Frankia casuarinae: one gene and its partner. The main gene of each other region encodes a partner of the protein of the gene in region 2 in a complex. Links are inferred from orthologs where the notes say so. Each region holds a gene or a part of one and is shown on either strand. Other genes may lie near its edges.

Region 1 (3,873 bases), 200 kb from region 2 along the record:
CCACCACCGCGAACAGCGCCCCGGTCCCGCTGGCCCAGCTCTGCGGCGACTGGCGTGAGACAAAGTCCACCGCGTGTTGGTACAGATACGGCGTCGGGACTCTCGTCCACCGGCTTATCTCCGGGTCCTGGCAGGCCAGGTGTACGGCGTCGGCGTCCCGGGGGTGCCAGGGGCGCAGATGCAGACGGCCCGCCGTGATCTCCGCCGGTTCGAGAGGTGCCATGCTCCAACCTTGCACCGGCCGCCACCGTTGCCGCCGATCCAGGGCACCCATCCGCGCTCCCGGTCGTTGGACAGTGCGGCGTGGCATGGGCGGACCATGCACGCCGTGTTGTCATCCCGTTCTGGTCGTTCCCGTCCGTACGACCCCTGGCCTCGCTCGCCGGCACCCCTTCCCGTCGCCCGCTCCTCACCGGTCCCAGCCGGAGGAACCGCGCGCGGATGGATGTTGTAGGCGGCTGTCGAAGGGCTAGCATCGTGGGGTCGGTGACCTCGCCGACGCGCCTGCCGGAGGAGTTTCGCCCGTGGTACTAGACAAGATCTTGCGTGCCGGCGAGGGCCGGATCCTGCGCAAGCTCAAGGCGATCGCCGAGCAGGTGAACCTGATCGAGGACGACTTCACCGGCCTGTCCGACGGTGAACTGCGAGGCATGACCGACGAGTTCCGCCAGCGGCTCGCGGACGGGAAGGAGACCCTCGACGACCTGCTGCCCGAGGCCTTCGCCGCCGTGCGCGAGGCGGCGCGGCGCACGCTGGGCCAGCGGCATTTCGATGTGCAGATCATGGGGGGCGCGGCCCTTCATCTCGGCAACATCGCCGAGATGAAGACCGGTGAGGGCAAGACGCTGGTCTCGACCCTGCCGACCTACCTCAACGCGCTGGCCGGTAAGGGTGTGCACGTCATCACCGTCAACGACTACCTCGCCCAGCGCGACGCCGAGAACATGGGCCGGGTCCATCGTTTCCTCGGCCTCACCGTGGGGGTGATCCATCCGCAGATGCCGCCGCCGGTCCGGCGGGCCCAGTACGCCTGCGACATCACCTACGGCACCAACAACGAGTTCGGGTTCGACTACCTCCGTGACAACATGGCCTGGAGTTCGGAGGAGCTCGTCCAGCGTGGCCACAACTTCGCGGTCGTCGACGAGGTGGACTCCATCCTCATCGACGAGGCCCGCACGCCGTTGATCATCAGCGGTCCAGCGGATCATCCGACCAGGTGGTACACGGAGTTTGCCCGGATCGCCCCGCTGCTCGAACGCGATGTCGATTACGAGGTCGAAGAGGGCAAGCGGACGGTGGCCATCACCGAGTCCGGGGTTGAGAAGGTCGAGGACCAGCTCGGCATCGAGAACCTCTACGAATCGGTGAATACCCCGCTCGTGGGCTACCTGAACAATTCGCTGAAGGCCAAGGAGCTCTACAAGCGGGACAAGGACTACATCGTTACCGACGGTGAGGTTCTCATCGTCGACGAGTTCACCGGCCGCGTGCTCCACGGTCGTCGCTACAGCGAGGGAATGCACCAGGCGATCGAGGCCAAGGAAAAGGTCGAGATCAAGCAGGAGAACCAGACCCTCGCGACGATCACGCTGCAGAACTACTTCCGGCTCTACGACAAGCTCTCCGGCATGACCGGTACCGCCATGACCGAGGCGGCCGAGTTCCACCAGATCTACTCGCTCGGGGTCGTCCCCATCCCGACGAACAAGCCGATGGTCCGGCTCGACCAGCCGGACGTCGTCTACAAGACCGAGATCGCGAAGTTCGACGCCGTGGTGGAGGACATCGCCGAGCGGCACGAGAAGGGCCAACCGGTCCTGGTCGGCACCACCAGCGTCGAGAAGTCCGAGTACCTCTCGAAGCAGCTTCGCAAGCGTGGTGTGCCGCACGAGGTGCTCAACGCCAAGCACCACGAGCGGGAGGCGGCCATCATCGCCGAGGCGGGCCGCAAGGGCGCCGTCACGGTGGCGACGAACATGGCCGGTCGTGGTACGGACATCATGCTCGGCGGTAACCCGGAGTTCATTGCCCAGGCCGAGCTGCGCCAGCGCGGCCTCTCGCCGATCGAGACCCCCGAGGACTATGAGGCGGCCTGGCAGGAGGCCCTGGAGAAGGCCAGGCAGTCGGTGAAGGCCGAGCACGAGGAGGTCGTCGACGCCGGCGGCCTGTACGTGCTCGGCACCGAGCGGCACGAGTCCCGGCGCATCGACAACCAGCTGCGTGGCCGGGCCGGCCGGCAGGGCGACCGCGGTGAGTCGCGCTTCTACCTCTCCCTCGGTGACGATCTCATGCGGTTGTTCAACGCGGCCGCGGTCGAGGGCATCATGGATCGGCTGAACATCCCCGAGGACGTCCCGATCGAATCGAAGATCGTGACTCGGGCGATCCGGTCGGCCCAGACCCAGGTCGAGGGGCAGAACTTCGAGATCCGCAAGAACGTCCTCAAGTACGACGAGGTCATGAACAAGCAGCGCACCGTGATCTATGAGGAGCGCCGCAAGGTTCTCGGCGGTGCCGATCTCCACGAGCAGGTGCGTCACTTCGTTGACGACACCGTCGAGGGATACGTGCGCGGCGCCACCGCCGACGGGTACCCGGAGGAGTGGGATCTCGACACGCTCTGGACGGCGCTCGGGCAGCTCTACCCGGTCGGTGTGGTGGCACCCGATGTCGATGATCGAGACGGGCTCACTGCCGATCACCTGCTCGAGGACATCCAGGTCGACGCGCAGGAGGCGTACGACCGGCGGGAACTCGACCTCGGCGACGGCCCCGACAGCGAACCGATCATGCGGGAGCTGGAGCGACGGGTCGTCCTCGCGGTCTTGGACCGCAAGTGGCGCGAGCACCTCTACGAGATGGACTACCTGCAGGAGGGCATCGGGCTGCGGGCGATGGGACAGCGGGACCCGCTGGTCGAGTACCAGCGTGAGGGTTTCGACATGTTCCAGACGATGATGGAGGGCATCAAGGAGGAGTCCGTCCGGCTGCTGTTCAACGTCGAGGTCCAGGTTGCGGGGCAGGAGGAGGCCGCCACGTCGGTGGGCGTCGAGCCGGCCGTGTCCGCTGCTCCCGCACCGCCGGCCGCAGCCGCGACCCTGCCCGCTCCGGCGGTGCCGACGATTCCGGACGGCGCCGGTCCCGTCGCGGACGCGCAGCCCGTTCGCCCCGCGGCGGCCCGTCAGACTCCGCCACCCCCTTCACCGGTTCCGTCCGCACCGCTGCCGGTCTTCGTCAAGGGGCTCGAGCCGCGGCGGCCGACCGGTGGCCTGCGCTACACCGCGCCGTCGGTCGACGGTGGATCCGGGCCGGTCACGACGGTGGATGGCAGGTCGGGACTGGGCCGCCCGGCTGGAGACGGTGCGCTCAGCGCCGCCCGCGGCGAGGCCGGCACGGCGCAGCCCGGTGCGGGCACGCGTCCCGCTCGCAATGCGCCCTGCCCGTGTGGGTCGGGCCGCAAGTACAAGCGCTGCCACGGCGACCCGGCGCGCCGCAACACCGAGTGATCCATCTCCGGGACCGGTGGCCGCACTAACCCACCTGCAGGGTCGTCACCCGCCAGCGTCCGCTGGACGACTCCATGCGCAGCGCGAGTGCGGCCACCCGGGCACCTCGGCTGATGACCGCCGAGACCTCGGCGACTCCGGGGCGCGGTTCGCTGACCCGTACGCTGCGGACCTGACCCCGCCTGCGATCCGTGGTCTGGGCGACGATGCGTTCGAGATCGTTCTGCAGGCGGGGCGTCGTCCATCCGGCGAGATGCGAGGCCGGGCGCACCCCGCCGAGCGTCTCGACGATCGCTCTGACGATGACCACCGCCGTTTCCCGGGGCGGTGGGTTCGTCCGGCTCCCGGCGGGGTGTCCCGGCCG
Region 2 (3,136 bases):
CAAGGGCGTCCAGCTCGGCCGTGGTGACCCCGGGGACGACCGCCTCACGCAGCCGCGCCAGCGTCTTCGCGACGAGCAGGCCAGCAACCCGCATCTTGGCAATCTCTGCCGCCGTCTTGATCTGGACGTGCTCTCGTCGCGCCACGCTCGTCGCCCCGGTCCGTGTTCGTGTTGTGTCCGTTTCCGATGCTAGCCGCCGACCCCGCAGGACGTGCTCCAACGATCTTCCGCGAAAAGCACGGGAGTCACGTTCGGCCTGGTCCGCGCCCGGACCAGGCCGACGGGTTCAGTCGCCGTAGTGCCGCAGGGCGTCGAGCGCGCGGTCGGTGACGTTATCCACCGGTCCGGTGGCGTCGATACCGATCAGGATGCCCTTTTCGGCGTAGTAGGCCACCAGCGGCGCCGTCTGGTCCGCGTAGACCTCGAGCCGATGGCGGACCGTCTCCGACCGATCGTCGTCGCGCTGGAACAGCTCGCCACCACACCGGTCACAGACGCCTTCGACCGACGGCGGGTCGAAGTCGATGTGCCAGATGTGACCGCAGTTCCGACAGGTGCGCCGACCGGACAGCCGGCGCACCACCTCGTCGTCGTCGACGACGAGCTCGAGCACCACGTCCAGACGGGTCCCCATGCCATCGAGCATCTGCCCGAGCACCTCGGCCTGCGGGACGTTACGAGGAAAACCATCGAGCAGGAATCCCTTGACCGCGTCGTCCTCGGCCAAGCGGTTGCGGACCATACCGATGGTGATCTCGTCCGGTACGAGATCACCGGCATCCATGAAGGTCTTGGCCTTGACGCCCAGTTCGGTTCCCTGTCGCACGTTCGCCCGGAAGATGTCCCCGGTGGAGATCTTAGGGATCGACCGCGCCTGGGCAATGAACGCGGCCTGGGTGCCCTTTCCGGCACCGGGCGGCCCGACCAGTACGAGGCGCACTACCGGAGGAAACCTTCGTAATTGCGGAGCATGAGCTGGCTTTCGATCTGCTTCACGGTTTCCAGCCCAACCCCCACCATGATCAGGACCGACGTGCCCGCGAAGGGGAACGGCTGGTCCTTGGTCAGGTTCAACAGTGCCAACGGAAGGACCGTGATCACGCCAAGGAACAGCGATCCCGGGAGCGTGATCCGGTCGAGTACATGTTTGAGGTACTCCGCCGTCGGGTTCCCCGGCCTGATCCCGGGGATGAACCCACCATACTTCTTCATGTTGTCCGCGACCTCCGTTGGGTTGAAGGTGATCGCAACATAAAAATAGGTGAAGAAGATGATGAGTGCGAAGTATGTCACCAGATAGAGTGGATGGTCTCCCCTGGAGAGATATCTTTGCTCGAAGTCCTGGAAGCTCCGGTTGCTCCATACCTGCCCGGCGAGTTGAGGGAGCTGCAGCAGCGAGGACGCGAAGATGACGGGGATGATCCCGGCCTGGTTGACCTTGATCGGCAGGTAGGTCGACGTCCCGCCGTACATCCGCCGCCCGATCAGGCGTTTGGCGTACTGGACCGGGATGCGACGCTGAGACTGCTCGACGAACACGACGAACACGACGATCGCGAGACCGAGCAGGAGCACCAGGCTAAACACCACACCGCCGGCGACCTGGAGGATGCGTCCGCCCTCGGAGGGAAGCCTTGCCGCGATCGAGGTGAAGATCAGCAGCGACATGCCGTTACCGACCCCCCGGGTGGTGATCAACTCACCCATCCACATGATGACCGAGGTACCCGCCGTCATCGTGATGACAATCGTCGCGATCCGGAACAGGCTCGTGTCCGGGATGATGGCGGCCGAACAGCTGGGGAACAGCCGGCCGCTGCGGGCCAGCGCCACGATGCCGGTGGCCTGCAGAAGACCGAGGGCGATCGTCAGGTACCGGGTGTACTGCGTAAGCTTCTGCTCGCCCGAGCTGCCCTCCTTCTTCAGCTGCTCCAGCCGAGGGATCACCACAACGAGCAACTGAATGATGATACTCGATGTGATGTACGGCATGATGCCAAGCGCGAAGATGGACAGCTGCAGCAGAGCCCCACCACTGAACAGGTTGATCAGCGAGTAGACGTTGCTGCTGTCGGCACTCGCCGAGTCCAGGCAGGTGTTCACTGCGGACGTCGAGACACCCGGCGACGGCATGACGCTGCCGAACCGGAACAGCATCACGATACCGACGGTGAACAGCAGCTTCTTGCGCAGGTCAGGCGTGCGGAATGCCCGCGTGAAGGCGGTGAGCACGGCTCCTCCTGCTGGGATTGCGGACCGACGGGAAGTGGACATCCTGCCCGGTGCGGATCGCCTCCCCCGGCCGGTCGCCGAGGTCGGTTAGGCGACTGTAACAGGACACCCGGCCCACTCGTCCCGACATCACCATGGGTAAGCGATGGTGGACGGCAAGAGACGGCTGACGCCGAGGCGCACGGCCGTCTGGCGAGGGGTCCGGACGGGCGGGGCCGGGGTGGGAGCGGGGTGACATGGCCCACACCCCCACCCATGCTCTCAGCTCTGTGTGACGCTCCCGCCGGCAGCGGCGATCTTCTCCTTCGCGGAGGCCGAAAACGCGTCCGCGCTCACGTGCAGCGCGACGTTGATGTCACCGTTGCCCAGCACCTTCACCGGCGACTTGCCCCGCACCGCGCCCCTGGCCGCGAGGTCGGCCTTGGTGACCTCACCACCCTGCGGGAACAGTTCCGCGAGGGTGGCGACGTTCACGACCTGGTACTCGACGCGGAACCGGTTGCGGAAGCCCTTCAGCTTGGGCAGGCGCATGTGCAGGGGCATCTGGCCACCCTCGAACCGGGCGGGCACCTGCTTGCGGGCCTTCGAGCCCTTGGTGCCCCGTCCGGCGGTCTTGCCCTTGGAACCCTCACCGCGACCGACGCGGATCTTGGACTTATGGGCGCCGGGGGCTGGCCGGAGGTGGTGCACCTTCAGACCGCGGCCACGGACGACCGGCGCCGAGCCGGCCTCGGTGCCCACGCCGGTGGCGCCGGTGTCGTCACCGGCGTCGGTCTTCGTCAGTTCGGCCATGGCTAGGAGTCCACCTCCTCGACCCGGACAAGATGGGTCACAGTTCTAATCATCCCGCGAATCTCGGGACGATCATCACGGACGGTCGTCGCGTTGATCTTCCGCAGACCAA

Evidence for each region.
Region 1: the proteins of secY (region 2) and secA are in contact, whole or in part, in a crystal structure (PDB 3DIN), measured with the Thermotoga maritima proteins. The link is inferred for Frankia casuarinae from one-to-one orthologs. Residues at the interface, in WP_004081795.1 of Thermotoga maritima: Glu108, Gly109, Glu110, Glu111, Ala236, Glu237, Arg238, Arg239, Ile240, Thr241, Ile242, Gln243, Tyr244, Ala245, Arg246, Arg247, Val248, Thr249, Gly250, Arg251, Arg252, Val253, Tyr254, Gly256, Ala257, Ser258, Thr259, Tyr260, Leu261, Pro262; in WP_004082002.1 of Thermotoga maritima: Glu261, Ala262, Arg263, Lys300, Ala301, Arg302, Thr303, Ile304, Ile305, Leu323, Tyr324, Asp325, Pro326, Val329, Ser330, Tyr333, Ile336, Lys340, Phe345, Val349, Glu363, Phe364, Tyr374, Ser375, Gly376, Gly377, Glu393, Ile395, Thr482, Ser483.

Annotation. Positions count from the first base shown.
Region 1 is NC_007777.1:891,292-895,164, forward strand. The notes cover bases 149-3,709. They hold secA (preprotein translocase subunit SecA), read left to right. Parts: upstream 149-524; coding sequence 525-3,509; downstream 3,510-3,709. Other genes in these bases: FRANCCI3_RS03855 (GNAT family N-acetyltransferase), read right to left, coding at 149-223; FRANCCI3_RS03865 (Rv3235 family protein), read right to left, coding at 3,535-3,709. Also shown: more of FRANCCI3_RS03855, read right to left, coding at 1-148; more of FRANCCI3_RS03865, read right to left, coding at 3,710-3,873. UniProt on the Escherichia coli protein: Required for protein export, interacts with the SecYEG preprotein conducting channel.
Region 2 is NC_007777.1:686,849-689,984, reverse strand. What follows is about bases 87-2,910. They hold secY (preprotein translocase subunit SecY), read right to left. Parts: upstream 2,233-2,910; coding sequence 940-2,232; downstream 87-939. Other genes in these bases: rplO (50S ribosomal protein L15), read right to left, coding at 2,494-2,910; FRANCCI3_RS03030 (adenylate kinase), read right to left, coding at 287-940; map (type I methionyl aminopeptidase), read right to left, coding at 87-145. Also shown: more of map, read right to left, coding at 1-86; more of rplO, read right to left, coding at 2,911-3,024; rpmD (50S ribosomal protein L30), read right to left, coding at 3,027-3,136. UniProt on the Escherichia coli protein: The central subunit of the protein translocation channel SecYEG. Consists of two halves formed by TMs 1-5 and 6-10.